Regions from separate parts of the Gordonia sp. NPDC003950 genome, predicted to be linked through region 4. Evidence: predicted binding sites of a transcription regulator. Region 4 holds the regulator's gene; each other region holds the start of a gene.

Region 1 (7,961 bases), on a different contig from region 4:
CATCAACGCCGGTCCGATGATCCAGTTGAGCAGAAGCGATCCGAGCAGCAGGCGACGGTCACCGGTGACCGAATCGAGCCGGTCGTAGCGCACCTTGGCCAGCACCGGGTACATCATGATCAGCAGGCCGAGGGTGATCGGCAGCGAGATGCCGTCGAGTTCTACCGCCGCCAGGGTGTCACCCAGGCCCGGGACAACTCGGCCGAGCAGCAGGCCGGCGACCATCGCGGCGCCGATCCACACCGGTAGGAACCGGTCGAGCATCGACAACTTTCCCGCGACCGCGGTGTCGGTGGCGGTCACTGGTCGGCCTCGCACGAACGCGTTTCCCCCACGACCGTGGCGAGATCTCCCAGCAGGACTGACAGTTGTTGCAATGCTTCGGTATTCACGCGGTAGTACACCCAGGTCGCGCGCCGTTCGCTCGTCACCAGACCTGCCTGACGCAGAACCTTCAGATGATGCGAGATCGTCGGCTGCGACAGCTCGAACGGTCCGGAGATGTCGCACACGCACGCCTCGCCGCCCGGATGCGCAGCGACCTCCGAGAGCAACCGCAGCCGAACCGGGTCCGCGAGCGCCTTCAACAGTGGGGTGACAGCCCCGGTCTCGTCAGTGCTGAGGCCGCGGCCGGGTGGCAGCAGGAGATTCTTATTCGACACACGTCAATATTGATACACGTCGATTCAGGCGACAAGACGACCGATCTGGAGGCAGGCTTGTGTTTCGCATCGATATCCACGACACGCTGTCGGTTGGGCTTCGATCGAACCGACCTCGTCGGGTCAGATCACGCTGCCGCACTCAACGCTCAGACGGTGGCTGTTAACAACCCTATCGACCCTGTCGTGCGTCTGGCTATCTCGCAGTGGCCTGATGATGCACCGCGCGGAGTGGTCTCGACGTTCTGCGCCGAACACGGAATTTCCCGGAAGTCGTTCTACGAGTTGCGTAAACGTGCCAAGGACGAGGGGGCCGCGGCGGTGCTGGAACCCCGCACCCGCCGCCCGAAGTCGAGCCCGTCGGCGCTGAGTGACGAGGTCAAGGGCAAGCAGTCGCGGTGCGCGCTGCCCTAGAGGCTTCCGGTCTGGATCACGAACCGATCAGCGTGCATGACAAGATGCAGTCGATGGGCCTGACGGAGGTCCCCTCGACGGCATCGCTGGCCCGTATCTTGTCCTGCTCCGAACTGTCAGTACCTCCGGGACCGTCAGCGTGGATGCAGTCACCTACATATTCGGTGCCATCGAGTTGCCAGCACGCGTCCGGTGCCGGATAGACGAACCGCCGCCACGCCGAGCGAGGCTTCTTCTTCGGTTCACGGTGAGCCACACCGGCCTCGCGGAACACGGTCGTCATCGCCAACACCGACGGAGAGGTCGTTGTCGAGCACCCTCGACCCACTCCCGGAGTTAGCTACGTCGGCAATCGACAACCCCGCGGCCCACGCCCCACGAAGACCAGACCTCACCGAAGTCCTGACACACCAAGTGTCACCGATGGCCTGACGCAGAACTGTCACCTATGTACCGATACATCACAGACCTCGACGGCCGGTGCGATGACCAGTATCGAACGAATGTTCTATGATGAACGGATGGGTTGGAACCAGGGGCCACCGACGTGGTCGGAGATGGAGCGAGTCCTCTCCGGGCGTGCGCGCGCCTCCGACGGTCACGATCGTCCCGGTGAGTTCTTCGGCCCCGGCGACGGTGGGGACTCGCCGGCCTGGTCACGTAAGCGTGGACCCTACGTGGCGCCGGAGATCCGGACCGAGTCCTCGTCGGTCCGCTACGCGGAACTGCACGCGCACAGCGCCTACAGCTTTCTCGACGGCGCGTCGATGCCCGAGGAGATGGTCGCCGAGGCGCAGCGGCTGGATCTGACGGCATTGTCGATCACCGACCACGACGGCTTCTACGGCGTGGTGCGATTCGCCGAGGCGGCAAGGGAATTCGGCATGCCGACGGTGTTCGGTGCGGAGCTGTCGCTGCAGCCGGATGTGGCCCGGACCGGCGTGACGGATCCGCCCGGCGAACATCTGCTGGTGCTGGCGCGAGACAGTGAGGGATATCGGCGACTGTCGCGGGTGATCGCCGACGCACACATGTCCGGAGGCGAGAAGGGGCTGCTGCGCTACGACGCCGACCGCCTCATCGCCGACGCCGGACATTGGCTGGTGCTGACCGGCTGTCGTAAGGGGGCGGTGCGCCGAGCGCTGGATCGCGGGGGGCTCCCGGCCGCGGAGAAGGCGCTCGGTGGTCTGATCGACCGCTACGGAGCCGGTGGTGTGGTCGTCGAACTCACCGCGCAGGGGCTTCCCGACGACGATGCCCGCAACGCGGCGCTGGCCGGTCTGGCCACCCGGTTCGGGATACCGACGGTGGCCACCGCCGGAGCCCATTTCGCCGGACCGCCACGACGTCGGCTGGCGATGGCGATGGCGGCGGTACGGGCCCGCACCGACATCGAGACCATCGAGGGATGGATGCCCGGGGTCGGCGGAGCGCACCTGCGCAGTGGCGACGAGATGGCTCGGATGTTGCCCGCACATCCCGAGGCGATCGACAACGCCGTGCAGATCGCTGCCGACTGCGCCTTCGAATTGGGTTTGATCGCACCGAAACTGCCGCCCTTCGATGTTCCCGACGGGCACACCGAGGCCACCTGGCTGCGGCATCTCACGATGACCCGGGCCGCCGCGAGGTATGGCACCCCCACGCGGCATCCCCAGGCGTATCGACAGATCGAACACGAACTGGCGATCATCGATACCCTCTCCTTCCCCGGGTACTTCCTCGTCGTCGCCGACATCGTCGACTTCTGCAAACGCAACGACATCCTCTGCCAGGGACGGGGGAGCGCCGCGAACTCCGCGGTCTGTTACGCCCTCGGCATCACCAATGTCGATCCGGTGGCCAACGAGTTGCTGTTCGAGCGGTTCCTCTCACCCGAACGTGACGGGCCGCCCGACATCGACGTCGACATCGAGTCCGACCGGCGGGAAGAGGCGATCCAGTACGTCTACCGGCGTTACGGCCGCGACTTCAGCGCCCAGGTGGCCAACGTGATCACCTATCGGCAACGGTCATCCGTACGCGACAGTGCCAAGGCGTTGGGCTATGCCACCGGGCAGCAGGATGCGTGGGCCACGATGCCGCAGGACGCGCCCGCCGACGTTCGTGAACTCGCCGACGAGATCGGGGGAATGCCAAGACATTTGGGAATCCACTCCGGTGGCATGGTGATCTGCGACCGGCCGATCGCCGACGTCTGTCCCACCGAGTGGGCTCGGATGGCCGACCGCAGCGTCCTGCAATGGGACAAAGATGACTGTGCGGCAATCGGTTTGGTGAAGTTCGATCTCCTGGGTCTGGGGATGCTCTCGGCGTTGCACTATGCGATCGATCTCGTAGCCGAACACAAGGACCTGCACGTCGACCTGGCCACCCTCGACCTCGCCGAGACCGCGGTGTACGACATGTTGTGCCGCGCCGACTCGGTCGGTGTGTTCCAGGTGGAATCCCGTGCGCAGATGGCCACGCTGCCACGCCTGAAGCCCCGCTGTTTCTACGATCTGGTGGTGGAGGTCGCGCTGATCCGTCCCGGGCCCATCCAGGGCGGGTCGGTGCATCCCTACATCCGGCGGCGCAACGGGACCGAGCCGGTCGGCGTCGAGCACCCGTCGATGTTCAAGGCGCTCGAACGCACGCTGGGGGTGCCGCTGTTTCAGGAACAGTTGATGCAGTTGGCCGTTGACGTCGCGGGCTTCGACGCCACCGAGGCCGACCAGTTGCGTCGGGCAATGGGTTCCAAGCGGTCACCGGAGAAGATGCAGCGACTGCGTCAGCGGTTCTACGACGGCATGGAGTCGACCCACGGGATCACCGGGGACACCGCCGACCGGATCTTCGAGAAGATGGCGGCCTTCGCCAATTTCGGTTTCCCGGAAAGTCATTCGCAGAGTTTCGCCTCGCTGGTGTTCTATTCGTCGTGGTTCAAGTTGCATCACCCTGCCGCTTTCTGTGCGGCGTTGCTGCGGGCGCAACCGATGGGCTTCTACTCGCCCCAGTCGCTGGTGGCCGATGCGCGCCGACACGGTGTGCGGGTTCACCGACCCGACATCAACCGTTCACGCGCCGAGGCGACCCTGGAAAATCATGGGGAGGAGGTCCGGCTGGGCTTGTCTGGGGTTCGTGGGGTGGGCGACGAGGTGGCCGAACGGATCATCGAGGCGCGTTGTGCCGACGGCGACTTCACCGGTCTCGCCGATCTGTCCCGACGAGCCGGGTTGACCACCCGGCAATTGGAGGGACTGGCCGGGGCGGGGGCCTTCGAGACGTTCGGACTCAGTCGGCGGCAGGCGTTGTGGGAGGCCGGTGCGGCGTCGACGGCGCGTCCGGAGCACCTCGATCTCCCTCAGGCATCAACGACCCCGATGCTGCCGGGACTCACCGATGTGGAGTTGGCCGCCACCGACGCGTGGGCCACCGGTATCACACCGGCGTCCTATCCGACCCAGTATCTGCGACCGCGATTGGCGGCGTTGGGGGTGATCCCCGCCGACGGTCTGTTGGCCGTCCCGGACGGTTCCCGGGTCCTGGTGGGCGGGGCGGTCACCCATCGTCAGCGCCCGGCCACGGCCTCGGGTGTGACATTCATCAACCTCGAGGACGAGACCGGCATGGTCAACGTCGTCTGTTCGGTGGGTTTGTGGTCGAAGTACCGGGAACTGGCGCATACGGCCACCGCACTGCTGGTCCGGGGTCGGGTGCAGAACGCCGAGGGCGCTGTCACGGTGGTCGCGGATCGCTTGCAGCGCATGGATCTTCGCGTGGGGTCTCGTTCGCGTGACTGGCACTGAGCGGAGAATCCGAGCGGATGGGGCACAATGTGTGCCACGAGTGAAATCACGCGTGCGACGACACGCGACTTCGTGGATCATGACCCGGGGTTCGTGGCATATCCGGCAGACGAGCCGTCCAGATATGACAGTGACAGTGTTTCTGTGTGAGAACGACGTGAGGGGAAGCGACGCATGCCGCAACAGGTGATCGTCACGGCCAAGCCGAGCAGCCGAAAGGGGCCGCTGGTCGAGACCGGACCCGATGGTGCGATCACCATTTTCGTGCGGGAGCCGGCCACCGAGGGCAAGGCCAACAAGGCCATCGCCGAGCTGCTCGCCAAGCACCTCGGAGTACCCAAGAGCCGTGTTGCCCTGGTCGGCGGTGCCACGTCCCGCACCAAGCGGTTCCGGGTGAGCTGAGCGGTGGACGCCACCCGGGGGCGGGCGATGGCCACCGACGAGATCCTTCATCGGCGCCGGGGCGAGGTGGCTTCGGCGACCTGACGACGAACGCGAAGCCCTCGCTCTGTGGTGGTCGGAGGCAGACACCCGACATCATCGCCGACAACGTCGACAATTTTCTGGAGACCGCGCTTCTCGAACTCGCCGACCGCTACGGCGTGTCCGTCGACTGACCGCTCGCCGCGAGGCCTCAGACCGAGCCGGCGAATCCCTGCTGACGCCACGCCTCATACACCGCGATGCTCGCTGCGTTGGCCAGATTGTGTGACCGCCGTCCGGCCAGCATCGGGATCCGGATGCGATCGGTGACCTCGGGTTCGTCCAGCACCTCGGCGGGAAGTCCGGTCGGCTCAGGCCCGAACAGCAACACATCGCTGGGCGCGTACTCGACGTCGGTGTGAAACCGCTCGGCGTGCGCGGTGAACGCGAACACCCGCTCCGGCTTGAGGGCGGTCCACGCGGTCTCGAGATTCGGGTGGACGGTCACCGTCGCCATCTCGTGGTAATCCAGCCCGGCACGTTTCACCTGCGCATCCGACATGGAGAACCCCAGCGGTTCGATCAGATGCAGTTCGCAGCCGGTGTTGGCGGCCAGCCGGATCGCGTTACCGGTGTTCGGTGGTATGCACGGCTGGTAGAACATGATGCGGAACATGGGATCCCATTGTGCCGGGCGCGTCGCACCCGGTGACCGTCAGAGCCCGGTCAACCCGGTGTTGGCCCCGCACAGGACCACACACAGGGTTGAATCATCATCGGCCGCAACAACTCCCGTGGTGACCGCGGCGACGGCGGTGGCGGTGCCGTGCTCCACGACGATCCGGAACCGTTCCCACAGCATCGTCCGAGCGCTGATGATCGCGGCGTCCGGCACGACGACGCTGTCCACGGCCCGCCCCGCGATACTCGCCCAGCAGATCTCGCCCACCCGGGTGGCGCCGAGCGAGTCGGCGGCCACGCTGTCGAGGTCGACGTCGACCGGGCCTCCGGCCGTGATCGCCTGATGCAGGCAGGAGGCACCGACGGGCTCGGCACCCACGAGCCGGTCGCCGGGCCGCAGTGTGGCCGACATCCCACCCAGCAGGCCACCTCCACCGACACACACGACGGTGGTCAGCGGGCCGTCGACGTCGTCGACGAGTTCGAGGCCGATGGTGCCTGCTCCGGCCACGATGTCTGGTCGGTCGTAGGCGTGCAGCGCCAGTGCGCCGCTCTCCAGCGCCATCCCGGCGGCCGCGTCGGCGGCATCCTGATAGCGGGAACCGATCAGGTGGACCGTCGCGCCGAGGGCACGCAGTGCCGCAACCTTGACTGCGGGTGCCGACTCCGGGACGACGACCGTGCACCTGGTGCCGGCGAGGCGGGCCGCCCAGGCGGCGCCGATCGCGGCATTGCCGCCCGAGGCCACCAGGACGCCTGCCTCCGGGAGCCGTCCCTGGTCGCGTGCGCGGATCACCGCGTTGACGCTGCCGCGCGGTTTGAAGCAGCCACCGATCTGGGTGAACTCGAGCTTGAAGACCACCGGAACCGGCCCACGGCCGGTGGCGAGCTCTGCGTGGAGTAGCGGAGTACGGCGGACCGTCCCCGCGATCCGCGACTGCGCCGCGCGGACGTCGTCCGGCGTCACCGCCGCGACCATCGATGCCGACATGCCCAGAACGCTACCGCCGGGCCGGGCGCCGCCGCACAGGTGGAACAATGGTCGCCGTGAGTGCGATACGACTGGACGGCAAGGTCACCCGCGACGAGATCTTCACCGACCTCAGCGCCCGGGTAGAGAAGCTCCATGCGGCCGGCGTACATCCCGGGCTGGGGACCATTCTCGTGGGAGACGATCCGGGATCGCAGTCCTACGTCAAGGGCAAGCACGCCGACTGCGCGCGCATCGGCGTGGACTCGATCCGCAAGGATCTGCCGGCCGACGCCACCACCGACGAGCTCAACGCCGCCATCGACGAACTCAACGCCGATCCGGCCTGCACCGGGTACATCGTCCAGCTGCCGCTGCCGGCACACCTCGACGAGAACGCGGCGCTCGAGCGCATCGACCCGGCCAAGGACGCCGACGGTCTGCATCCGATCAATCTCGGCCGACTGGTCCTGGGCAAGGAGTCGACGCTGCCGTGCACGCCGCGCGGGGTCATCCACCTGCTGCGGCGTTACGACATCCCGATCGCCGGTGCCCGGGTGACGGTCATCGGTCGTGGCGTGACGATCGGGCGGCCCATCGGATTGTTGCTGACCCGCCGCAGCGAGAACGCCACCGTGACGCTGTGTCACACCGGCACCCGCGACCTCGCCGCCGAGGTGTCGCGCGCCGACATCGTCATCGCCGCCGCCGGGGTACCCCACCTGGTGACCGCCGACATGGTGAAGCCGGGCGCCGCGGTCATCGACGTCGGAGTGAGCCGCACCGATGACGGACTCCGTGGAGACGTGGCACCCGACGTGTGGGAGGTGGCCGGCCACGTCTCACCCAATCCGGGCGGTGTGGGCCCCCTGACCCGGGCGTTCCTCCTGGTCAACGTCGTCGAGCGGGCGGAGGCGCAACTCGCGGAGAAGCTGGGTCGATGACCGCCGACGCCACCGACCGGACCCGGCGGATTCACCGGGCGCGCATCGTCCGGGCGTGCATCGTGCAGATTCCGTATCT
Region 2 (7,961 bases), on a different contig from region 4:
AGGGTCTTGCCCCGGGTGGTGGTCTCCACGATCGTCGGCAGCGCCGCCCACGCCAGCACCACCGACATGGTGGCGCAGGCGCCGAACAGGGCCTCGTCGGTGGCCAATTTGAACGACAGCCACAGCAGGAAGATCAGGACGGTCATCCCCACGACGAAGTCGATGAGGCCGGACGCGATGCGCAGTCCCAGCGATGCGGCGGGCAGATCGAGGGCGACCGCCTCCCCGGACACCAGATCGTCGCGGCCGACGCCCACCGTCGCGGGTACGCCCCGACCCCAGGCCGCGGTGCCCGCCGGCGCGGCCGGGTACGGCCCGCGCGGCGACGGGGGAGCCATCGGATACATACGCGACACTCTAACCAGCACGTCGGCCGCGGCTTCGGCGGACAGCCGACCGAATGACGGTGCCGTGGCCGGATCGGCCCCGGTGAACATCGCAGCCACTACCATGTCGGCGTGGATCTCGATGCCTACGTGGCGGCCAAGAAGCCGACCTGGGACCGACTCGACGAATTGTCGCGTCGGCGTCGGCTCACCGGCTCGGAGGCCGACGAGATGATCGACGAGTATCAGAAGGTGGCGACGCACCTGTCGGTGATCCGATCCAGCGCCCCCGACCCCGCGCTCGTCGGATACCTGTCGTCGCTGCTGGCCCGGGCGCGGTCGCGGGCGGCCGGGGTCAAACTCGGCGCCTGGGCGACCCTCGGGCGTTACCTCGGACGCACCTTCCCGGCCGCGCTGTATGCGACCCGCTGGTGGTGGCTGACGACGATGATCGCCTCGGTGCTCGCCATGGTGGCGTTGACGTGGTGGTTCCTCGATCATCCGCGGGTGGAGACCAGTTTCGGCTCACCACAGGAGATCGAGGAACTCGTCAACAACGACTTCGCGAACTACTACTCCGAGCACGCGGCAACCTCGTTCGCATTTCGCGTGTGGTCCAACAACTTCTGGCTCGCGGCCACCTGTATCGCCTTCGGGGTGTTCGGGTTACCGGTGATCATGGTGCTGTGGAGCAACGTGCTCAACCTCGCCGTCACCGCGTCGATCATGATCCGGCACGGCCGCGCCGACGTGTTCTTCGGCCTCATCACCCCCCATGGGCTGCTGGAGATGACCTGCCTGTTCGTGGCCGCCGGCGTCGGACTCCGCGTCTTCTGGGCGTGGGTGGCGCCCGGCGACACGCCGAGGCTGCAGTCGCTGGCCGCGCAGGGTCGCGCCGCCATCGGCATCGCCCTCGGGCTGGTGGGGCTGCTGCTGATCACCGGCATCATCGAGGCCTTCGTCACGCCGTCGCCGCTGCCCACCTGGGCGCGCATCGGGATCGGTGTCACCGTGTGGGTCGGCTTCTTCGTCTACGTCTTCACGCTCGGACGGTGGGCGTACAACGACGGCGAGCGCGGCGACATCGACGCCGCCGACCGTGATTTCATGGCACCGGTAGCGTGAGTCGGATGACGATCGACATCCGCCAGGAGACGACGCAGGATCGACCCCGTATCCGGGACATCATTTTGGCGGCCTTCGACGACGGCACCGATGGGGAGGACGCGGTCGAGGCCGCGTTGACCGACGCGTTGTTCGCCGACGACGGCTATCTGCTCGCTCTGTCGCTCGTCGCCGTCGACGACGGTGAGATCGTCGGCTTCGTGATCGGCACCCGCGGCTGGGTCGGCGACGATCCCGCGATCGGCATCGGGCCCCTCGCGGTCATCCCGCACGCCCAGGGCGGTGGCATCGGTTCGGCCCTCATGACGCGGCTGATCGACGACGCGGCGGCCGCCGGCGAGCACGTCCTCGCGTTGCTCGGCGATCCCGAGTACTACGCCCGGTTCGGCTTCCGGACGGCCGCCGACCTGGGGATCGAAGCACCGGACCCCGAGTGGGGTAGGCACTTTCAGGCACTGCGAATCCCGGAGGGGCAATCGGAATCGCCGATCCGCGGCACGTTTCGGTACGCCGCACCCTTCGATGAGCTGTGACATTCAGTAGCTGATCGGAGTCACCTCAGAAGGGTGGTGGTGCGCCGTCATCAGGCACGACGGGGTATCGCTTCTTGCGTCGTCTCGGGCGTGGCGGGTTCAAAGGGTCGACGCCATCGGCGATGCGGGTCCGGTTGCGTTCCCGTTCGCGGCGTCGCCGTTCGTACTTCGCGGCGAGCCGATCCCGCTTACTGGTGGGGATGACCCCGGGTTCCCGGGGTGTCGGTGGCGCGGCTGGTGGGTCGGCGAACCGGTAGCGCCGTAGCCCGCCGAAGAAGTCTTCGAGGGTTTCCGCCGGCCCCGGAATGTTCAAGCCTTCCGGGGTGGTGAAGACGGTGACCAGCCGTCCGTTCTCGTCGCGGTACTGGTCATCGAGCCAGCGGGAGTGCGTTTTCTGCAGGTGATGGCCACGGCACTTGGCGTTCAGCCCGTCGGGGGTGGTCTGTCCACCGAGTTCGGGGTGCTCGTGGTCGTATTCGTGCACGTGATCGCAATCCCCGTCGAACGCACTGCCCCGGCAGGCGGGGATGACGCACTCGCCGTGGCGCATCCGGATGAATGTGTCCAACGCCGTCGACAGTCGGTATGGATCCGACGGCAACGCCGACGGGAGTTCGACGTCCTCGGGATTCACGCCCTTGGGCACCATCCGTCGGATCGTGGTCGGGTATCGGCTGATCAGATCGAGGATCTGCTCGGGGATGACCGCACCCTGCCCGACGAGGTAGCCGAGGTTCCCGTCGATCGGCATCTCGGCGGCCGAAACGGTGCTGCCCGAGCGGGATTCGGCGTCGGCGGGCGCGGCGTCCGTGTCATCGTCGGGCGCCGAATCGGGAGGTCCATCGTCGGCGGGTTCGGGTGGCGGTTCCGCAGCGACATCCGTTTCTGCGCTTGCGCTCTCGGCGTCCGAGCCGCATTCGTCGGGCAGAGTCATCTGCACCGCACGCGTGTCGGTATGCGTGGCCGGCTCGGGCTCGGGTTCCTTCTCGAGCTCAGGCTCGAGATCCGGCTCGGATGCGGGCTTCGATTCCGTACGGCGCGACTGAACTACCGATTGGCGTGCACCTCCACCGGATTCGTCGCCGGCATCGGACCGTCCCCGTCCTTGCGCCTGGCGCTCCTGTTCCTGGCGCTCCTGTTCCTGTTGGCGTTCCTCGATCGCCGCAGCGGTGGTCTCATCGGCGATGACGTGCAGCACGATCTGCACATCCGGAATACAGCCCGGCTCCGGAATGTCGGCGGGGCAGTCCTCTTTGCCGCATTCACACGCGAACTGCGTCCCCGACAACAACGAGTACATGGCATCGGCCTGGCGTTGCCGCCGCGTCCGCGGGTCTTTCCGGCAGGCGCAGTCGGCCAGGGCGGCGATCGTCTTCTCCGCGATCGTGATGTTCTCCGCGGACATGGTGCCGGTGATCTCCCCGGTCCCATCCCCCTCGAAATGAGTGAACACACCCCGCTTGTCCAGGTTCCGTTTCCGCGGTTCCCGCACGGCGTCCGGAGCATGCTGGAACACGATCTTGTCGACCATGTCCCGCAAACTCGTCGCCGGCCACTGCCCCTGCCTGCTGAACAACCGCTCGGCGATCGCTGCGTCGACCAGCGCGGTGTTCGGATGCAAGGCCGGCCCCGGATCGAGCAGGTTGGTGCGGTCGATCAGGGTCCGGAACTGGCTGTGGCTGATCCGCCCCTCGCGTAGTGCCCGCCCCGTCTTCGGCAGGCGGGTGGCCATCACGATCGCCTCATCCAGCATCCGCCGGGTGGTCACCATCGCCAGGTTGCGGGTGCGGGAGATGTGTTCGGCCGCGATCTGCGCGTACTCCGCCGACTCGTCCAACGGCCGGTCGGTCAGACACCTCACCACATACGCGGTGAAATACGAATCCAGCCACGCCATATAGGAACGGCACCGATCCAACTCGGTCATCGCGACCAACACCTCGTTGATCGAATGCTGATCCAACCGATCCGGATCCACCCCGAACAGAAACTCCGGCGGCAACCCCGGCCACGGCGACGGCCCCTGCTTCAACAACGCGTCGCGCACATCCCCACGAATCCGCGCGCTCCATGGAATGCTGCTCACCCTCGCCCCCTCGAACAAGATGACCGTCGAAGCTCTCTTCGATCTGACCATCATTGTAAAGACGGCCACCGACAAAACCGTTCACGCCGACGATCGGCCACCCCATCTGTGGACCAATCGACTTCTGGGGACAACTCAGCTCCGCGCCCGACGTCGGGTGACGGACGGTGGCCCCGACCGCGACCCGCTCGGTCCGGCGAATACTCCTACTCGCAGGATCGTCGGCACTCGGCCGCGCATCGAATCACGAAGGGCCCCACCGAAACTGCTACAACAGCCCGCGTGACTTGAGCACCAGGTAGTGATCGGCCAGAGCGGCCGGGAGGTGTTCGGGATCGGCATCGACCACGTCGACCCCGATGCGTCCCAGCGCCGATTCGGTCCGTTCACGCACCATCAGGGTGCGCGCCGCCGCGGCTGCCTCGTAGATCTCGGCGGCGTCGTCGCGTCGCGCACTCATCTCCTCCACCGCCGGGTCGCGGACCGAGCCGATGATCACCTTGTGCCGCAACGCGAGCACCGACAACGGAGCGAGCAGCGATTCCTCCACCGCGGCCGGTTCGAGCGGCGTCAGCAGCACCACCAACGCCCGCTGCCGCGTGAGCGTGGTGACCTCGGCGGCCAACAACGGCCAATCCGCTTCCAACAGAGCCGGTTGCAGCTCGGTCATCGCGTTGACCAGGTCGCCGAGCAGGGTGGTGCGCGGCGACCCGACGACACGTCGGTGGATCACCCTGTCACCGGCGATCAGGTCGACCCGATCACCGGCGTGGGCGGCCAACGCCGACAACAGCAGTGCCGCATCCATCGCCGCGTCGAGGCGGGGCGCGTCACCGACGCGTGCCGCGGAGGTCCGGGAGGTGTCCAGCACGATGATGATGTGGCGGTCCTTCTCCGGCTGCCAGGTACGCACGACCACCGAGCGTCGGCGTGCCGTCGCGCGCCAGTCGATGCTGCGGACGTCGTCACCTTCGACATAGTCACGCAGCGAATCGAATTCGGTGCCCTGACCGCGGATACGCACGGCCGACCGACCGTCGAGCTGGCGTAGCCGGGCCAGGCGTGAGGGGAGGTGCTTGCGTGAATTGAATGGTGGCAGGGCACGAATCACCCCGGGCAGAGGATAGCTGTGCTGTCGTGCGGCCAGGCCGAGCGGACCGGGGCGTCGGATGGTCGCGCGTACCGCGAGCCGATCACCGCGGCGCACCGGCACCAGAACGGTGGTCAGTTCCCGGCGCTCGCCCGGCGGGATGTCGAGGTCGTGCTCACCGGACCGCACCCCGGCCGAGGGCTGCCACGAATCACGCAGCCGCCCTCTGAATCTCCGGGTCCCGACATTCTCGGCGACGATCACCGACGAACCGGCAGCACCGAGACGGATTGGTGCCGACGGAAGGCGATACAGTCGCAGCGCCGTCGAACCGGCCGCGAGCAGATCGACCGCCATCACCACCGCGCAGGCGAACACCCACAGCAACACCACCCACACGTGGGGGAACACCACCGCAGGAATGATGCCCAGCGAGAGGAGGGCGACGAAGCGGCCGGTCAGCACCATCAGCGCGGGACCGGTACCGAGTTGATCGCGGCGTCGAGCACCGCGGCCACCGAGACGCCCTCCAACTCCGCCTCCGGACGCAACGAGAGCCGATGGGCCAGAGTCGATTGCGCGAGTGCCTTGACGTCGTCCGGGGTGACGAAGTCACGGCCGGACAGCCACGCCCAGGCACGGCTCGTGGACAACAATGCGGTGGCACCACGCGGACTGACCCCCAACGCCAGCGACGGTGAACTGCGGGTGGCGCGCGCGATGTCGACGATGTAGGCGGCGATCGCCGGCGCCACCGCCACGTGTCGGATCGCGTCGGCGCCGGCGACGATGTCGGCCGCCGAGGCCACCGGTCGCAGGCCCGCGGCGGTCAGGTCACGCGGATTGAATCCGGCTGCGTGCCTGCTCAATACGGTGATCTCGTCGTCGCGCGGCGGGATCGGCAACGTGACCTTCAGGAGGAACCGGTCCAACTGGGCTTCGGGCAGCGGATAGGTGCCCTCGTACTCGACGGGATTCTGGGTGGCCGCCACCAGGAACGGGTCGGGCAGCGGCCGCGGCACACCGTCGACGGAGACTTGACGTTCCTCCATCGCCTCCAGCAACGAGGCCTGGGTCTTGGGTGGGGTGCGGTTGATCTCGTCGGCGAGAAGCAGGTTAGTGAAGACCGGACCGGGCCGGAAGGTGAACTCGGAGGTGGCGTTGTCGAAGATCAGCGACCCGGTGACGTCACCGGGCATCAGATCCGGGGTGAATTGCACCCGTTTGGTGTCCACCGCCAACGCCTGCGCCACCGATCGCACCAGCAGGGTTTTCGCCACTCCCGGAACACCTTCGAGCAGGATGTGACCACGGCACAGCAGCGCGATGAGGATGCCGGCGACGGCCGGGTCTTGTCCGACAACCGCTTTGGCGACCTCGGCGCGGACCGCACCCAGGGTCTGGCGTGGATCGCGGGCTGCGGCTCCGGCAGTGTCCTGGGCTCCGGCGGCGTCCTTGGCGACGGAGACGGTGGGCTCGGAGTGCGCAGTGGGGTGAGGGGTCGCGGGTTCAGAGGTCATGGTGTGCGTCGAACTTCCTTCTCGAGGTCGGTCAGGTCGGAGGTGAACTGCGCCAGCTGGGTGTCGTCGGTGGGGAGTGGGCCGACCAGCAGCGCGGCGACCTGTCGGGAGTCGCGTCCGGTCGCCGACGCGACGGCGGCAACGACGGAATCCAGTGCCGGGTCGTGCTCGATCGGTGTGTCCGAGGAGATCGCGTCGAGTGCCCGGACCGGGTCGTAGGCCAGGCCGAGGTAGCGGGCGATCGACGCGGTGGTGTGGACGCGCAGGATTGCGGCGGCACGCCCGGCGTCGGCGGCCTTGCGGTAGAGGCGTCCCCGTGACCGGGTCGTCTCGATGGCCTTGACGACGGCCGGAAGTGGTTCGGCGACAAGTGGTCCGAATCGGCGGCCGCGCCACAGCGAGACGGCGATCGTGACGAAGAAGGCGAGGAAGAACAACGGCCAGACGATCGACGGGAGAACGGAGTCCTCATCGTCGTCCTCGCTCTCGACACGATCGGAGGGCAGGGGAACGTACCAGAGCACGTTGTCGCCGGTGGCCATGGTGCGCACGGTGACCCCGGCATTGTCGACGTCGGCCAGGCTGGAATTGGTGGTCATCGCGCCGGTCATCACGATCGTCTCGGGCAGGTCGGCCGAGGGATCGGCGACCACCACCTCGGCACCGGGTGTTCCCGCCGCCGGATCGTTCGCCGACCCGGACGGGAAGCACGACACGGTCGACGACGCATCGGTGGCCACGTAGTGGGCGGTCGACGGCGTCACCGTATCGGTCGGTTCGATTCCGGCGACGCTGCAGTCCGCGCGGATGCCCGACTGGCCGAAGACCACACTGCTCCACTCGGTCACCGGGAGACCGAGGGCGTCCAGCACCGTATCGTTCGCGTCGACGAGCACCACCCGCCTCGCGCCCCGGACCCGCTCGGCAAACGCCCGGGCGGTTTCGGCGGTCATCGCCGGCGTGTTGGTGACCACGACGGTGGTGTCGCCGTCGGGTTTCGGGGTGACCGTCAGATCGGCAAGTCCGCGAACGACCTTCACGTCGCCGCCGTGGTCACCGATGATGTTCGCGAGTGCACTGGAACCGTTCCCGCCGTAATTGCCCGGATCGCCGGGGACTGAGTTGCCGCGTTCGTCGGCGGACCCCCCGACGGCGACGATGGCCAGGATCGCGACGATGACCAGGATGACCGCGGCAATCGGCAACCAGATCCACAGGGCCCGCCGGCGGTTCCGGCGGGGCGGGGCCGGCACCGGGCCCGTCGATGCGGTGGCGGTGCCT
Region 3 (7,961 bases), on a different contig from region 4:
GGTCGATGTGTGGCGCGGAATGCGTTATGCCGCACCGCCGGTGGGGGAGAACCGGTGGCGTCGGGCGCGGCCCGTCGACGCCCACGCCGAGGTGGTCGACGCGGACCGATTCGGTGCGGTGTGTCCGCAGCAACGACATCCGGTCATCGTGTTCGGTGACGACCCGGTGATGGACGAGGACTGCCTGTTCCTGAACGTCTGGGCTCCGGCGGTGCCGTCGGATTCGCCGCGGCCGGTGATGGTGTGGGTGCACGGTGGTGCCTATGTGTACGGATCGGGGAGTCAGCCGCTCTATGACGGGGCGCGGATGGCGGCCGAAGCCGGGATCGTCGTCGTCACCATCAACTACCGTATCGGCGCCTTCGGATTCACCGACCTGAGTTCGGTGATCGACGGAGCCGAACCCAACGCCGCGCTGTCCGACGTGCTGGCCGCGTTGACGTGGGTGCGCGACAACATCGCCGGATTCGGAGGCGATCCGGCGCAGGTCACCCTGGCCGGGGAGTCTGCGGGCGGCGGCATCGTCACCACCATGCTCACCGTCCCGTCGGCCCGCGGCCTGTTCCATCGCGCCATCGCGCAGAGTTCGCCCGCCACAACGGTATTCGACACCCAGCGGATGGTCGACGTCGCGCACCGGATTGACCGCGCGGTGTCGGGGTCGTTGGCCACCGCGTCGTCGTCGGCGGTGGTGACCGCGGGCATGCTCGCGTTTGCCCAAGTGCCGCAGAATGATCCGGGAGTGCTGGCGTTCGCTCCGGTGGTCGACGGTGACCTGGTCCCGCGGCATCCGTTGGACGTGCACCGGGCCGGTGAGGCGATGCAGGTGCCGCTGCTGATCGGCAGCAACCGCGACGAGTCGGCGGTGTTCCGGTACATGAAGTCACCGCTGATGCCCATAGACCTGTCGCAGATCCGGAAGATGTTCGAGCGCATCGCGATTGAGCAGCCGAACCTGTCGATTCCGGACGAGCGACGCATTCTCGGTGTGTATCCGCGACATCCGAAGGCCGCGGGCCTGGCGATTGCCCGCGATCTCGCGTTCCGGATGCCGGCGATCTGGGTGGCCCACGCGCATTCGGTTCGGGTTCCGGTGTACCTGTATCGGTTCGATTGGGCCCCGAGGATGTACAAGGTGCTTCGCCTCGGAGCCACCCACGGAACCGAGCTCAACTACATGTGGGGCAACCTGCCCACCGGATCGCGGGACATCACCTACAAACTCGGTGGGCGGTCGACGGGCGAGAAGGTCGCCGAGCGCATGCTGGATCGGTGGGGTTCCTTCGTGCGTGATGGCGTACCCGGCCATCGGGGTGGGACCGACTGGTCTGCCTTCTCGCCGGACCGGCGTACCTCGATGGTGATCTCCGCGCAGGACCGACCCGTCGACGGCCTCGACGATCGGATCGCGGCGGCGTGGGGAGATGAGGTCCTCGCCTTCCGATGACCGCGGCATGAGCCCGCGGTGACGTGAGTCACGTCCGGAGAAGTTGCCCCGGACGGTGAGACGTCGCTAATGTTCCGTCTCATTCGGTTCTCCTTACCGTGCGGTCAGGAGTCGGGGACCGGCCTGAATGTGTTTCGTCCGACGCGAATGATTCCGACACCGGGAGAACCTGTGCGTAGTGTGCTGCGGTCCATGCTGGCCGTCATCGTCGTCCTGTGTGCCATCGCCGCTGCGGCGGTGACCTCTGTCGCCGGTGTGGCCCACGCCGGTCCGCCGAACCGAACTCCACAGCTCGCCGAGGTGTTCAACGGGTATGTGGTCGGGACCTTCACCTCAGGTCGACTGGCCAGCCCGCAGGAGATCTTCACGCCGCTGGTGTCCGACGACCCGTTCTATGTCGAGCCACGACTGCGTGGTGACGAACGCCCCGGGACGCTGCTGAAGGCCAAGAAGGTCGACGTCCAGTTCACCGGGTTCCGGCCGGGGAATCTCGACGCCTACGCGCTGATGTACGTCACCCGCGGACTCCACGACGAGGCCGACATCAGCACCGGCATCCTGATGGTCCCGCGCGACGGTCGCGACAATGCCGACCGGCCGATCGTCGGTTACCAATTCGCCAATGACAGCGTCGGAGCCTACTGCCATCCATCGACGATGTGGACCGGTCGTGATCCGCTCGACGGTGCGACGTGGTCGGCGCTCGGACCGTTGGCTCAGATGTTCGGCAAGGGCTACGCCGTTCTCATCAGCGACGTCGGCAACAACGCCGATCCCGATCCGCATGGCGTTTTCGCCGGAAGGTTCGGTGGCAACACGCTTCTCGACGGATTGCGCGCCGCGATCGCTACCTCTCCGGCGGGGCTGTCGGCGTCTGCGCCGATCGCGTTGTTCGGCGTTGCCGGTGGCGGTGTCGGTGCGGCCTTCGCCGCCGAGAATGCGGATCGGTACGCGCCCGAACTGAATATCCGCGGGTCCATCCTCGAGGGTATGGCCGTCAATCAGCGTAACTTCATCCGCGCGTCGGACGGTTCCATCGGATCCGGGTTCGCCTTCGCGACGCTGTTGGGTCTGGAACCGCGATATCCGGAGATGCGGATCGACGAGAAGCTCAGCCCGGCAGGCAAAGCCCTCGCCGACGTGTTCCGCACACAGTGCCAGACGCCGGCATACTTCGGCACCCCCTTCCTGCCGTTGTCGGTCTTGTTCAACGGCCGGAACCCCGCCGACATCCCCGAGTTCCAGCATGTCTATCGCGACAATCAGTTGGGCACCAGGGCACCCAAGGCGCCCGTGCTGATCGCATCGTGCGCCCGCGACGACTCGTTCATGTCGCTGGTTCCCGCTGCCGACGCCCGAGCCCTGGCCGCGACGTACCGCCGTGGCGGCACCCGCGTCGACTATCAGCCCACCGACTGCAGCATGCTGACACTCCTCACCAACATGTACCGCTGGGGTACAGACCTTTTCGGAATGCAGACCATCGACTGGATGAGCGCTCGCCTGAGCGCCTGAGGGATGGGTATCGCGTGCTACGCACCCTCACTAGAGGGCCGTCGAGCTGCGATACCTGTTCCCGGCATTCACATTTCACTGTGGACTTGTCAAGGTACCGATGCGGTCCCGGCCGGAGCCGGGTGCGGGTTGGTTGGTCTGTTATCTATCTGTGGGCGAGGGTCTTACCCCGTTGGTCGAGCCCTTGCCCGTCGGTCGAGCCGTGTCGTTTCGACGGAGCTCAACGCAAGGAGGCCCCGCAAGCCAAGGCTGGAACCGAATCATCATGCCGCACCCGGAAATCCATCCAACGTCATGGTCCGGCGGTGATACGACCGCAGCCACCTGCGTTGCGGGTCAACACTTTCCGGTGGAATCAACCACGGGTGGTGATCGGCTCCCATGACGACGTCCCATCCGTTATGGTGGACATCGTCATGACAGGCCGAACAGAGCAAAGCGCCGTTCTCCACACATGTTTCGCCGCCGTCAACCCAGTGGACGATATGGTGCGCCTGGGTCCGCGAGGGCGGTGCTCCACACTTGATGCACCCCTTATCCCGGTGCGCCAGGGCGCGTCGTTGGGCCCGGTTGAACAAGCGGATGGTGCGCCCGAGCGATAGTGGTACCTCGTCTTTGCTGACGATCATGACGCCGACGGTGGCGTCGCAGCACAGTTTGCGGGCGGTGGCTTCGGTGACCGATCCCATGAACTGCAACGACGCCAACGATGGTGTGCCGGTGGGGATGGTGAGGTTGACCAACTCGGTGGGCATGCGTGGTCCGTCGTCGCAGTGCTCGCCTCGGGCTGCGTGGGCGGCGGTGTCGAGGATGATCTCCAATGCGTCGGCACGCATCTGACCCGCGGAACGCGGATCGCGGGATCCGTCGGGTTGGGGTCGTGGCGCCGACAACACTTCGATCGCCGTCCTCAACTTCTCCCCGAGTACGGCGTGCAGATCGCCGGTGACCGTGAGGCGTCCATCATCGGAATCGTGGAAGTCCAGGGTGTTGATCGAACGGTCCTCAGCGGCGGGTAAACCGTCGGTGTCATCGGCCTGCTGATTTCCTCGGCTTTTGGCGTAGTCGCGGATTTCGGCGGGTGTGAACCCGGCGGTGGCGTGCCCGAGGAGGGCAATGCTGTGGGCGTCGCGTTCTTCGGTGGTGACGGGCTCGCCGGATCGTTTCTCGATGTGCGCCAATCCTCGGACAATGGCGTCGGCGTGTTCGGCCGAGAGCGTGCCCAGCGCGGTGTGGCGGTGCACTCGCTCGATGTCGGGTGTGGTGCCCAGTCGGATCATGCGAGACGCCGAGGCCGGGGCGACACCCCATTCGTGTAGTAGCTCTTGAAGTTTGCGGCCCTCGTTCTCTGCGACCTTGAGGTGATCGCAGAGTCCGACAAGCACACTCGCATGATGGTCGACGAGATTGCGGATGAGCAGGATGGCGTGCAGTGCGTGCTTTGCGTTGTCGCGGGTGAGGCTGCGGTTGGTGTAGTCGAGTTCGGATAAGAAGTCGATGGTGGTGTCAAGTTCCCCCGGTGTCATGTTTACCACAGTACGCCGGATATCCGTTCGTGGCAAGGGTCAGTTTCGTGAATCCTGTTGCTGTGCATAACGTTTGGTCTGTGGATAACTCGTCGTCGACCGGACTTTTCTGTCGGTGGGGTGTGGTATGGGGCGTCGATTTCGCGGGAGGTGTTGTGGTGGTGAAGATTCCAGCGTTGGGTTGCGTGGTCTCGACTCGGACTTCGCTATCGCTCCGTCCGGCTCGACCGGCGGGATGGGGTCGGCTCGACCGGCGGGATGGGGTCGGCTCGACCGGTGGGGTGAGGTCGCCGCGACCGAAACTGGGTTGCTGTCAACGGAATCGAAAGCGCTGTCAACGGAATCGAAAGCGCTGTCAACGTAATACAGAGCGCTGTCAGTGATGAGGAGAGCGCTGTCAGCGTGATCCAGAGCGCTGTCACCGATATCGAGAGCGCCGTCAGCGAAGAGGCGAGCGCTGTCAGTGGCGACATGGGAACGGGTCCGGATTGTCGGTGCGGGCGGCTACAGTGGCGGCATGTCTCGAGTACGGCTCAATGGGTCATCAGTTCTGCACGACGGTGGGTTTCCCTACAGCGCGACGGTGTCGCCGGGGTCGCTCATCTTCACCGCGGGTATCAGTCCGCTCGATGAAAACGGCGCGGTCGGCGCATTCGGTGATGTGGTGGGGCAGACGCGGATATGTCTGGCGAACCTCGCGGCCGTGCTGGGTGAGCAGGGCGCCACGTTTGCCGACGTCGCCAAGCTGACCATCTATGTGGCGGAACGACTTCAGGCCGATCTCTACGTCGCGTGGGAGGCGGTGGTCGCCGAGTTCGAGACCGTTCCTCCGGCAATGATGATGGGTGTCACCGTACTTCCGTACGACGGTCAACTCGTCGAGATCGAGGCGGTCGCCGCACCGCCGCACGGGTGATCATGACGCGTCCCAGAGTCACCGACCGCGCCCGCCGAAACCGGTTGCTACGCCGCCACCGACTGGCCGCCGACACACGCGCGACGTCCGTCGTCGAGGCCGCCGAATCGATGGTCGGCCTGCATTCCACCACACCGTCGACCGTCTACCTCGCCGCGTGGGCGCGCATCGACGGATTTACGTCCGCATCGATGGACGACGCGCTCTACGTCGACCGGAGTCTGGTCAAGCAGTTGGCCATGCGCCGAACGCTTTTCGTGTTTCCTCGCGACCTCCTGCGGGAGGCGGTGGGTGCCGTGGGCCCCCGGGTGACGGCATCCGAACGCACCAACATGCTCCGCGATCTCCGCCGCAGCGAGTGGTGCACCGATCCCGACGGATGGATCGACGCGGCGCGCACGGCGGTCGCCGCCGAACTCGTCGACGGCGTCACTCTCACATCGTCGCAGATACGCGAGCGCCTGCCCGAGTTCAACCGGACGGTCATCGTGAGCCCGGGAAAGTCGTACGGCGGCACGAACCCGATGTTGCCGCGCATCATCAACATGATGAGTGCCGCGGGAGACATTGTGCGAGGACCCAATTCGGCGGGATGGCATATGTCGAGACCCTCGTGGTCGTCCATGCGGGATTGGCTCGGCGAGCAACTCGATCCGCCCGATCCCGCGACCGCGTATGCAGCGATGGTCCGTCGTTGGCTCGCGTCCTTCGGCCCCGGCACCGAATCCGACCTGGTGTGGTGGCTGGGTTCGACCAAGGCTGCGGTGCGGCAGGCGTTGGCGCAACTCGACATCGCCGAGGTCGAACTCGACGACGGCTCGGTGGGGTACGTCCTCGCCGAGGACGTCGTCTCGCCCGACGACGATGATCTCGAACCCCAGGCCGTCCTGCTGCCGGAACTGGATTCCACCACGATGGGTCACAAGATCCGCGACTTCTACCTCGGGCCACACGGCGAGCACATCTTCGATCGCAACGGCAACGGCGGCCAGACCGTGTGGTGGGACGGTCGCATCGTCGGTGGCTGGTACCGCGACGACGACACGAGCATCCGGGTGCATCTCTTCGAGAAGCTGCCCGCCGGCGCTCGTCGCGCCGTCGACGATCGGGCGGACGAACTGGCCACTTGGCTCGGTGGCGCCCAGATCCGGCCCGGCTACCCGGCCCCGTTCGTCCGCGGATTGCGAGAGCAGCGATGAGTTCTGCGATCCGAACCGGTCGGTCTCTGTACGGGGCCGCGGTTGTCACGCCTGCGGCCACCACGCATCGACGGTGAGGAGTCCGCCATGAACGACCAGTTGTCCACGCCCAAGAACCCGCAGGCGATGCCGCCGGTGGTCGATGACGCCGCCTGGCGCACGGCCCTCGACGACCTGCGTCGCCGGGAGAAGTCGGCCACCCGCGAACTCGACGCGATCGCCGCCCAACGACGACGCATGCCGATGGTCGAGGTAACCAACCACACCCTGACCGGCGCCGACGGCCCGATCAGCCTGGCCGAGATCTTCGACGGCCGATCCCAGCTGATCACCTACCACCACATGTCGAATGACGGCGCAGAGTTCCAGTGCCCCGGCTGCACCGGATACACCTTGCAGTTCACCCGGCTGGAGTTCCTCGACAACTATGACGCCCGATTCGTCATCGTGACCAACGGCCAGATCGACGAGGCGCTGGCCTACCGGCGTCGCGTCGGCAACCGGATGGAATGGTTCTCCGCAGCCGGCACCACCTTCGGGTCCGAGGTCGACGCCGCACCCGGCGAGGGATTCGCGATCAACGTATTCCTCCGCGACGGCGACCGGGTCTACCGCACCTGGCACACCAACGGTCGCGGCACCGAACAACTCGGTCACAGCTTCGCGCTGCTCGACGTGCTGCCGTGGGGCAGGCAAGAGGAATGGCAGGACTCGCCGGACGGTTGGCCGCAACGACCCACCTACTCCGGCTGGGCGGACTCGGCCGACATCGCGCACTTCTACGGAGAGGACTCCTGATGACCACCTCCCAAGCAGCCGAGACCATGGTCGTCTCGCGGTTCGTCGACGCCGCGCCCGAGGACGTCTTCGCGTTGCTGCGCGATCCGACGAGACATCAGGACACCGAGCCGTCGGACTGGGTTCGTGACGCCGTGGACACCGCCTCGCTCACCGAGGTCGGGCAGATCTTCGCGATGAACATGTACTTCGACAAGGCCGACGGGCACTACGTCGTCCACAACCGCGTCAGCGAGATCGTTCCCGACACCGACATCGCGTGGCTGCCGGGCGAGATCGACGACGCCGGTCGACACCGCCCCGGTGGATGGGAGTGGCGCTATCACCTCGCATCGGAGGCCGACGGCACCCGGGTCACCCTCACCTACGACTGGTCACGGACCCCGGAATCCGTGCGCGCCGACATCGGCGGCATGCCGCCGTTCGGACCGGAATTCCTGGAGAAGTCCCTGGCGGCGCTCGACGCCGCCCTCACGGCAGGCTGACGGCCGGCACCCGGACACACTCATCGCCGCAGGTCAGACCTCACAGATAGCTCCCAGTCAAAGTCCAGGCTCATG
Region 4 (7,961 bases):
AGGTAGCCGGCCAGCGAGGAATCGCCGGCGCCGACGGTGCTTCGCGGGACGATCGGGGGAGGCGTGGCGAACCAGCTGCCCGATGTGGTGGTCAGCACGGCGCCCGCGGCACCCAGGGTCGTCAACACCGCGCCGCCGGTGTGCCCGGCGAGTTCGGCCGAGGCCGCGATGATCGGGTCCAGGTCGCCGGCGGCGGCGGCCCGCCGCAGCACCGTCGGGTCGGCGCCGCAGACCTCGGCGAGTTCGGTCTCGTTGGGCTTGATCAGGTCGACGTGGCCGGTGACCGCGGCGCGCAGTGGCTCCCCGGAGGTGTCGATGGCGACCCGGCAGCCACGCGCGATGAGCTGATCGGCCAGCTCCCGATACCAGGAGTCCTCGACTCCGGGGGGAAGCGATCCGCACAACGCCACCCAGGTGGCGCCGGCGGCGCGCGCCAGCACCAGATCGGTCAGGGCGGCGCGGCGGCGATCGTCGAGCGGTTGGCCGGAGGCGTTGATCTTGGTGGTGGTGCCGTCGGCCTCGGCGATGGTGATGTTGGAGCGGACCTCACCGTCGACCGCGACGGTCTCGTGGCGCAGACCGACGGCGTCGAGTGCGCTCAGCAGTGGGTCGCCGGCGCGGGCGGGCAGAACGGCGATGGTGTCGATGCCCGCCTCGGCGACGACGCGCGAGACGTTGACGCCCTTGCCGCCCGGTTCGGCGCGCACGGCCACCGCGCGCTGCACCTCACCGCGCTCGAGCGGCGCGGCGATCTCCAGCGTGCGATCCAGGCTGGGATTGGCTGTGATGGTGAGGATCATGCGATCACGACCTCGATGCCGCGGGCCGAGAGGGCAGCGGCGTAGGAGGGATCGACACCGGCGTCGGTGATGAGGATGTCGACATCATCGAGCGAGGCGAAGGACGAGAAGTCCTCGCGGTTCATCTTGGACGAGTCCGCCAGGACGACGACGCGTTGGGCGGAGGTCACCAGTGCCGCCTTGACTGCCGCCTCCTCGGGGTCGGGTGTCGACAATCCCAGGCCCTCGCTGATGCCGTTGGTCCCGATGAACGCCACGGAGGTGCGGAAGGTGGCAAGGCGGGCCACGGTCTCGGCGCCCACCGCGGCCTGGGTGAGGCCGCGTACCCGACCGCCGACGAGATACAGGGTGGCGTTGGGCTGATCCGCCACTACCGTCGCGATCGGGAGGCTGCTGGTGACGATGTGCAGGCGGCGATCGGTCGGTAGCGCGACGGCCGTCTGGTAGGTGGTCGTCCCGGCGTCGAAGGACACCGACCCGCCGTCGGCCGGCAGAAAGGCGAGTGCGGCCCGCCCGATGGCCGCCTTCTGGATGGTGTGGCTGGTCTCGCGTTCGGCGATGTCCTGCTCGCCGATGAGCTGAACCAGTTCGGGTCGGACCGCGCCGCCATGGACGCGTTGCAGGTGTCCGGAGCGCTCGAGGGTCGCCAGGTCGCGGCGCACTGTCTCGCTGGTGACATCGAATCGCTCGGCGAGCGAGCTAACCGATGCGCGGCCATGCGAACGAACCAGTTCGGCAATCGCCTGCTGTCTTTCTTCGGCGTACACATTGCTCCGATCGGAGAGGACGGGTGACGGCATGTCTGCGTCCATGTGGGTTTGAGTGGAAGTCGGTGTTGCTATGTCTTTGTTTACGCCTGTTTGTGTTGACAAGTCAAGGATTTCTTGTAACTTCAATCACAAGAGATGTGTGGCGGGCAGATTCTTCACAGATCGGGCCGCCGAGAGAGCGATCTCGAGACAGCACGGACCACAGATCGGCCGACGACGGCTGATACGAACCTCGAACGAAGGGCAACGCAGTGGAACATCAGCAGGGTCAGGAACTGCGTGGGACTCCCGTGGTCGGCGGGAAGGCCTACGGGCCGGTGGTTCGCCCCGGCGAGCGGATCGCCCCGGTGCACGACACCGTGACGATCCCCGAGGACGCGCGGGAGGCGGAGTTGTCCCGCTTCGTCGACGCGGCCGGGCTGGTGGCCGCCCGACTGCGCGAACGTGCCTCACATGCCTCCGGTGCGGCCGCGGAGGTTCTCATCGCGACCGCGGGCCTCGCCGAGGACCGCGGGTGGATCGGCGCGGCAGGCAAGCTGATCTCCTCCGGGTCGTCGGCGGCGTCGGCCGCGACCGCGGCGACCGAGCAGTTCGCCGCGCTGTTCACCAAACTCGGTGGTCTGATGGCCGAGCGCGTCACCGATCTCAACGATGTCCGTGATCGTGTCGTGGCCGAGTTGCTCGGACAACCCGAACCAGGTGTGCCGGTGCCCGCCGAGCCCTCGGTGCTGTTCGCCGCCGATCTGGCACCGGCCGACACCGCCGGACTCGACCCCAAACTGGTCACCGCGCTGGTCACCCGGCTCGGCGGTCCGACCAGTCACACCGCGATCATCGCCCGGCAGTTGGGCATTCCGTGCATCGTCGCGGTCGCCGATCTCGACGAGGTGACCGCCGGAACCCTGGTGCTCGTCGACGGCACCGCGGGAACCGTTGTGGTGGAACCGGATCCGGATCAGGCACGGGTGGCCGTCGATGAGAGCCGACGCGAGGCGGAACTCGTGGCGGGCTGGTCGGGGCCGGGGTGCACCGCCGACGGTCACGCGGTGGACATCCTGGCCAACGTGGCCGACGGCGTCTCCGCGCGCGCCGCCACCGCGTATCCGGTCGAGGGAGTGGGCCTGTTCCGCACCGAGCTGGCCTTCCTCGACAGCGCCGAGGCGCCCACGGTGGCGGAGCAGACCGAGCTCTACCGCGAGGTGCTGGAGGCGTTCGCGGGCCAGAAGGTCGTCGTGCGGACGCTCGACGCGGGTTCGGACAAGCCGTTGAAATTCGTCGACCACGGCACCGAGGCCAACCCGGCCCTGGGGGTCCGGGGTAATCGGATCACCGCTCGACACCCGGAGATCAGGGCCGGGCAACTCAACGCGATCGCGGCGGCGGCCCGCGAGACCGGAAGTACTCCGTGGGTGATGGCGCCGATGATCGCCTCGGCCGAGGAGGCCGCGGAGTTTGCCGCCGCGGTGCGCGGGCGCGGCTTGGTGGCCGGCGTGATGGTCGAGATCCCGTCCGCCGCGATACTCGCGTCGTCGATCCTCGCCGAGGTCGACTTCGTGTCGATCGGTACCAACGACCTGACGCAGTACACGATGGCGGCCGACCGGATGTCGGCCGATCTGGCCGAACTCACCGATCCGTGGCAGCCCGCGGTGCTCGCACTCATCTCGATGGTGGCCGAGGCCGGAAAGCGGATGGACAAACCGGTCGGCGTCTGCGGTGAGGCCGCCGCCGATCCGCTGCTGGCCTGCGTACTCGTCGGACTCGGCGTCACCTCGTTGTCGAGTGCGCCGGCGGCGTCGGCAGCGGTCGGCGCCAAACTCGGTGGCGCCACCCTCGATGCGTGCCGCGCCGCAGCGAGTGCAGCCTTGGCGACTTCCTCACCCGCGGCCGCACGTGCCGCCGCCACCGCGGCGCTCGCCGGCTGAACCTCGGCGAGCGCCGCATCGGGCGGGCCCGGGGCCCGATCAGATCCGGCGCATCACCGTGACGACCTTGCCCAGGATGGCGGCGTCGTCGCCGGGAATCGGTTCGAAATGCTCATTGTGCGGCATCAGCCACACATGACCGTCCTTGCGCTTGAAGGTCTTCACGGTGGCCTCGCCGTCGATCATCGCGGCGACGATGTCACCGTTGTCGGCCACGTTCTGCTGGCGCACGACGACCCAGTCGCCGTCGCAGATCGCGGCGTCGATCATCGACTCGCCGACCACCTTCAGCAGGAACAGTGATCCCTCGCCGACGAGTTCACGCGGCAGCGGGAAGACGTCCTCGACGGCCTCCTCGGCGAGGATCGGTCCACCGGCCGCGATGCGTCCGAGAACCGGGACGAAGGTGGGGGCGGGCAGATTCGACGCGACCGCGGTGTCGTCCGGTGGGGTGTGCTCGCCGTCCTGCACGTTGACCGCACGCGGGCGGTTGTGGTCGCGCTTGAGCAGTCCCTTGCGTTCCAGTGTCCGCAGCTGATGGGCGACCGACGACGTCGAGGCCAGCCCGACGGCGTCGCCGATCTCGCGGATGCTCGGCGGATAGCCGCGCTCGCGCACCGACTTGCGGATGACATCGAGCACGCCCCGCTGACGCGGCGTGAGCGAGGCCTCCGCGGTCGCCGCGTCGAACGGGACCTCCGGCTCGTCGGCGGCGGCCGGTCCGCGGCCGCGCTTGGTCGACGACGTCGACGTCGTCGAACGTCGGTTCTTCTCACTCATCGGGTGTTCGATCCTTTCGGTCGGAAACTCTGTCGTGGTCGGACGGTGTTGTCGGTTGTCCGGTGCGGTCGGTTGTCCGGTGTTGTCGGTTGTCCGGTGTTGTCGGTTGTCCCGTGCGGTCGGTTGTCCGGGGTGCGGCCGGGGCTGTCCGCGGGTCTGCGCTGCTGGTCAACGGCCAGATTAGTCCAGGTCACCGACAACTTCAAACACTTGTTCGACGTGTTGCGAGAAATTGTCGGAGGTGCGTGATAGAACTTCGAACATCAGTTCCTCGAACGAGTGATCGAGAAGTGATCGAGATCGGAGACTCTCATGCAGAACGCCTTGGTTCGCAATGAAACCGCAGGTCAGGCGCGTCGGGCGACGGTTCGGCGCTCCCCGTCCGGTGCCCGTTTGGGTGCCTTTCCCGACGCCCGGTGTGCGGTGCGAGACGATGTCACGGCCCGGCGCGGCGCGATCGTGCACGCAGGACGGCCGGCTCGCCGCGCCACCCCGGTGGCGCGGCACCGGCACCTCCACCGCCCCGCCGACAATCGTCCGGTCGATCGGCCTCGGGTCGCGATCCCCAGGCGCCCGGCCGGGACGCCGTGCGCCGGGCCCGTGTCGCAGTCCCGTCGGGCGGGCCGTCGCGGTGCCGCGGTGGCCCTGCTGACCGGGGTGGCGCTGGCGATGCTGGTGTGGTTGATCGGTGTCGCCGGCAGCGATTACCAGGAATCCACCGCCCCAACGCCGGTGGCCACGCAGGTGGTGCACGTCCGGGCGGGGGAGTCGCTGAACTCCGTCGCCGCGCGCGTGGCACCCGAGATGCCGCGGCAGGCGGTCATCGACCAGATCGTCGAGCTCAACGACATGGGTGGCAGCGCCCTGCATGTCGGTCAGGCGCTGCTGACGCCCGCATATCGCTGAGCGGTGAGGCGCTATTCTCGATGCATGCGCTGCCCGTTCTGCAGGAATGATGACACCAAGGTCATCGACTCCCGAGTCGCCGACGAGGGACAGGCGATCCGTCGTCGCCGTTCGTGCAGCGCCTGTGGCCGACGATTCTCCACCGTGGAGACCGCCGTGCTGGCGGTGGTCAAGCGCAACGGCGTCACCGAACCGTTCAGTCGGGAGAAGGTGATGCGCGGGGTGCGCCGCGCGTGCCAGGGACGGCACGTCCACGAGGACGATCTGGCCCAGTTGGCGCAGCAGGTCGAAGAGACGGTGCGCGCCTCGGGCGTTGCGGAGATCCCCAGCAACGAGGTCGGTCTCGCCATTCTCAAACCGTTGCGCGACCTCGACGAGGTCGCCTATCTGCGGTTCGCGTCGGTGTACCGGTCGTTCGATTCCCTCGAGGACTTCCAACGCGAGATCGACGATTTGCAGGGCAACCTCACGCGGCGCAACGGCACGGATACATCCGACGCCCTCTCAGCCGAGTCGATCCAGGGTTCGTAACGCGCGCTTCTCCGAGATCGGATATCGGGTGCCCAGCCGCTGGGCGAACAGACCCACCCGCAGTTCCTCGACCATCCAATGCGCCTGCTCGTTGACGAGATCGCGACGGGCCTCGGGTACCTCGGCGAGTCGCTGATTCCACCGCCCCGTGACCCTGTCGAGCGCGCTCATGGCCGCCCGGTCCCGGTCCGCCGATCCCGGAAGGTGTTCCAGCCGCTCGCGTGCGGCCGCCAGATATCTCGGGAGGTCGGCCAGGTGCTCACGGGGAGTGGCCAGGACGAAGCCGTCGAAGATCAGGTTGGCCAGTTGCTCGGCGACGTCATCGGCGGCGACATGACCGGAATGCTCATCGATTGCCTGACGCAGCGGCGCAACCATCCGGAGTGCGTTGACGGCCGAGGCGAGATACTCCGGTGCGGCCGTACGCACGCGCGGACCGAGTGCGGCGGCCAGCGCACCGAACTGCTGCGGTGACCGCACCCGGGCCGCCGCGTCGACGTCGACGAGATCCCGGATGGCCCGCCTGGTGCAGTCGGCGAAGAACTCGCTCGCATCCCGGTAGGGGTTCTGGCTCAACGCGAGTCGCCCCGCAGGGTCGAGGCCCGACGATGCCTTCGACGAGAGTCCGGTGATGGTGTGGTCGAGCAGCGCGATGACACCGGCGACCCGCATCCGGTTGGCCTCGTCCTCGGTGGCGGCGGTGGCCCGCGCGACGCCCACGGATCGGCCCGGCTCGCCGACGGCACGCAACGTGGGATGGCGGGTGATGCGTTGGCCCGCGACGTCGGCGGTCTCCGTGACGGCGAGGGTGCCGATTCCGTCGGCGGTCCAGGTGGTGTGCACGTCGGCCGGTGGTGTCGGGCGACGATCCGAGACATCGGCGGCGAGGTCTGCGAAGGATTTGCTGCGCCTGCGGATCTCGCCGGCCTCGTCGACGACGGCGAAGGTGATCCGCAGGTGGGCGGGCAGCCGATCGACGGCGAAGTCCGCCGGTGTCACGGTGTGCCGGGTGATCGTCGACAACTCGCGGGCCAGCCCACGGACCAATGGTTCGGAGCGAGGCGTCAGCCGGGACAGGGCCAGGTCGGCGAAGCGCTGTGCCGGGGCCATCGTCTTGCGAAGCTGTTTGGGCAGGGTCTTGACGAGTTCGGTGGCCAGTTCCGATCGCATTCCCGGTACCAGCCAATCGAATCCGGCGTTGCGGACGTGGGGGAGCAGGGCCTGCGGAATGACGACGGTGACCCCGTCGTCGGGTGCGCCCGGCTCGAATCGGTAGCGCAGTTCCAGGCGGGTGTCGCCCTGCTGCCATGCCCCCGGATAGTCGGTGTCGGCGACGACGACGTCGGCGGCCACATCGGCGGGGGTCAGATCCAGCAGGGTCGGGTCGGTGCGCCGCGCCGACTTCCACCACGTGTCGAAGTGCCGCGCCGAGGTCACCTCGGCGGGGATGCGCTTGTCGTAGAACTCGTAGAGTTGCTCCTCCGAGATCACCACATCGCGACGCCGTGCCCGGTGCTCGACGTCGGCGGCCTCGGTCAGCAACTGCCGATTCTGTTCGAAGAAACGATGATTCGTCCGCCAGTCACCCTCGACGAGGGCATGCCGGATGAACAGGTCGCGCGACACCTCGGGGTCGATCGGGCCGTAGTCGACGCGTCGGCGCGCCACCAGCGTCACGCCGTAGAGGGTGACCCGCTCGTAGGCCATCGCGGAGCCCCGCGTGGAGGACCAGTGCGGTTCGCTGTGAGTGCGTTTGACAAGATCGCCGGCGAGTTTCTCCGCCCACAACGGGTCGACCCCGGCCACCGTGTGCGCGAACAGCCGGGACGTCTCGATGATCTCGGCGGCCATCAGGAAGGCCGGCGGTTTCTTGGACACCGACGACCCGGGGAAGATCATCAGCGTCGTGTTGCGCGCGCCGGTGTACTCGCGGCCCTCAGCGCCCCGGACCGCGATGTTGCCGAGCAGGCCGGCGAGGATGGCGCGGTGGATCGCGTCGGCATTCGGTTCGGTCTCGGGGATCTGCCAGTCGAGGTCGGTGACGATTCCGCGCAACTGGCGGTGCAGGTCCTGCCATTCGCGGATGCGCAGATAGTGCAGGAACTCGCGCTCGCAGGTGCGTCGGAACTGATTGGCCGACAACTCCTTACGCTTCTCCTGCACATATCGCCACAGCTGCGTATAGCTCAGGAAGTCCGAACCGGGGACGGCGAAACGCCGATGACTGGTGTCGGCGGCCTCCCGGTGCT

The links. The regulator LexA, encoded in region 4, represses DNA repair genes until DNA is damaged. The targets are predictions, from matches to a motif close to CGAACANNTGTTCG.
Region 1: the regulator LexA is predicted to act here: its motif matches at 1,573-1,586, upstream of ACWETB_RS09860 (error-prone DNA polymerase).
Region 2: the regulator LexA is predicted to act here: its motif matches at 4,098-4,111, upstream of ACWETB_RS01575 (DUF222 domain-containing protein).
Region 3: the regulator LexA is predicted to act here: its motif matches at 4,505-4,518, upstream of ACWETB_RS10760 (DUF222 domain-containing protein).

What each region holds. Positions count from the first base shown of each region.
Region 1 is NZ_JBSGIT010000009.1:52,189-60,149, reverse strand. Features, by position in the region: gene arsB (ACR3 family arsenite efflux transporter) at 1-303, opposite strand, end outside; gene ACWETB_RS09870 (ArsR/SmtB family transcription factor) at 300-662, opposite strand; partial or broken gene ACWETB_RS09865 (helix-turn-helix domain-containing protein) at 819-1,255, shown strand; gene ACWETB_RS09860 (error-prone DNA polymerase) at 1,598-4,864, shown strand; gene ACWETB_RS09855 (DUF167 domain-containing protein) at 5,039-5,266, shown strand; gene ACWETB_RS09850 (tRNA (cytidine(34)-2'-O)-methyltransferase) at 5,499-5,963, opposite strand; gene ACWETB_RS09845 (serine/threonine dehydratase) at 6,003-6,959, opposite strand; gene ACWETB_RS09840 (bifunctional methylenetetrahydrofolate dehydrogenase/methenyltetrahydrofolate cyclohydrolase) at 7,016-7,882, shown strand; gene ACWETB_RS09835 (DUF3017 domain-containing protein) at 7,879-7,961, shown strand, end outside.
Region 2 is NZ_JBSGIT010000001.1:325,836-333,796, reverse strand. Features, by position in the region: gene ACWETB_RS01590 (RDD family protein) at 1-347, opposite strand, end outside; gene ACWETB_RS01585 (stage II sporulation protein M) at 459-1,451, shown strand; gene ACWETB_RS01580 (GNAT family N-acetyltransferase) at 1,457-1,984, shown strand; gene ACWETB_RS01575 (DUF222 domain-containing protein) at 2,010-4,070, opposite strand; gene ACWETB_RS01570 (DUF58 domain-containing protein) at 4,339-5,628, opposite strand; gene ACWETB_RS01565 (AAA family ATPase) at 5,628-6,680, opposite strand; gene ACWETB_RS01560 (DUF4350 domain-containing protein) at 6,677-7,961, opposite strand, start outside.
Region 3 is NZ_JBSGIT010000010.1:42,637-50,597, forward strand. Features, by position in the region: gene ACWETB_RS10750 (carboxylesterase/lipase family protein) at 1-1,447, shown strand, start outside; gene ACWETB_RS10755 (lipase family protein) at 1,640-2,962, shown strand; gene ACWETB_RS10760 (DUF222 domain-containing protein) at 3,226-4,488, opposite strand; gene ACWETB_RS10765 (RidA family protein) at 5,006-5,404, shown strand; gene ACWETB_RS10770 (winged helix DNA-binding domain-containing protein) at 5,407-6,603, shown strand; gene ACWETB_RS10775 (DUF899 family protein) at 6,691-7,401, shown strand; gene ACWETB_RS10780 (SRPBCC domain-containing protein) at 7,401-7,886, shown strand; partial or broken gene ACWETB_RS10785 (response regulator transcription factor) at 7,959-7,961, shown strand, end outside.
Region 4 is NZ_JBSGIT010000007.1:74,618-82,578, forward strand. Features, by position in the region: gene ACWETB_RS07885 (1-phosphofructokinase family hexose kinase) at 1-800, opposite strand, end outside; gene ACWETB_RS07890 (DeoR/GlpR family DNA-binding transcription regulator) at 797-1,567, opposite strand; gene ptsP (phosphoenolpyruvate--protein phosphotransferase) at 1,822-3,495, shown strand; gene lexA (transcriptional repressor LexA) at 3,535-4,275, opposite strand; gene ACWETB_RS07905 (LysM peptidoglycan-binding domain-containing protein) at 4,876-5,181, shown strand; gene nrdR (transcriptional regulator NrdR) at 5,206-5,712, shown strand; gene hrpA (ATP-dependent RNA helicase HrpA) at 5,686-7,961, opposite strand, start outside.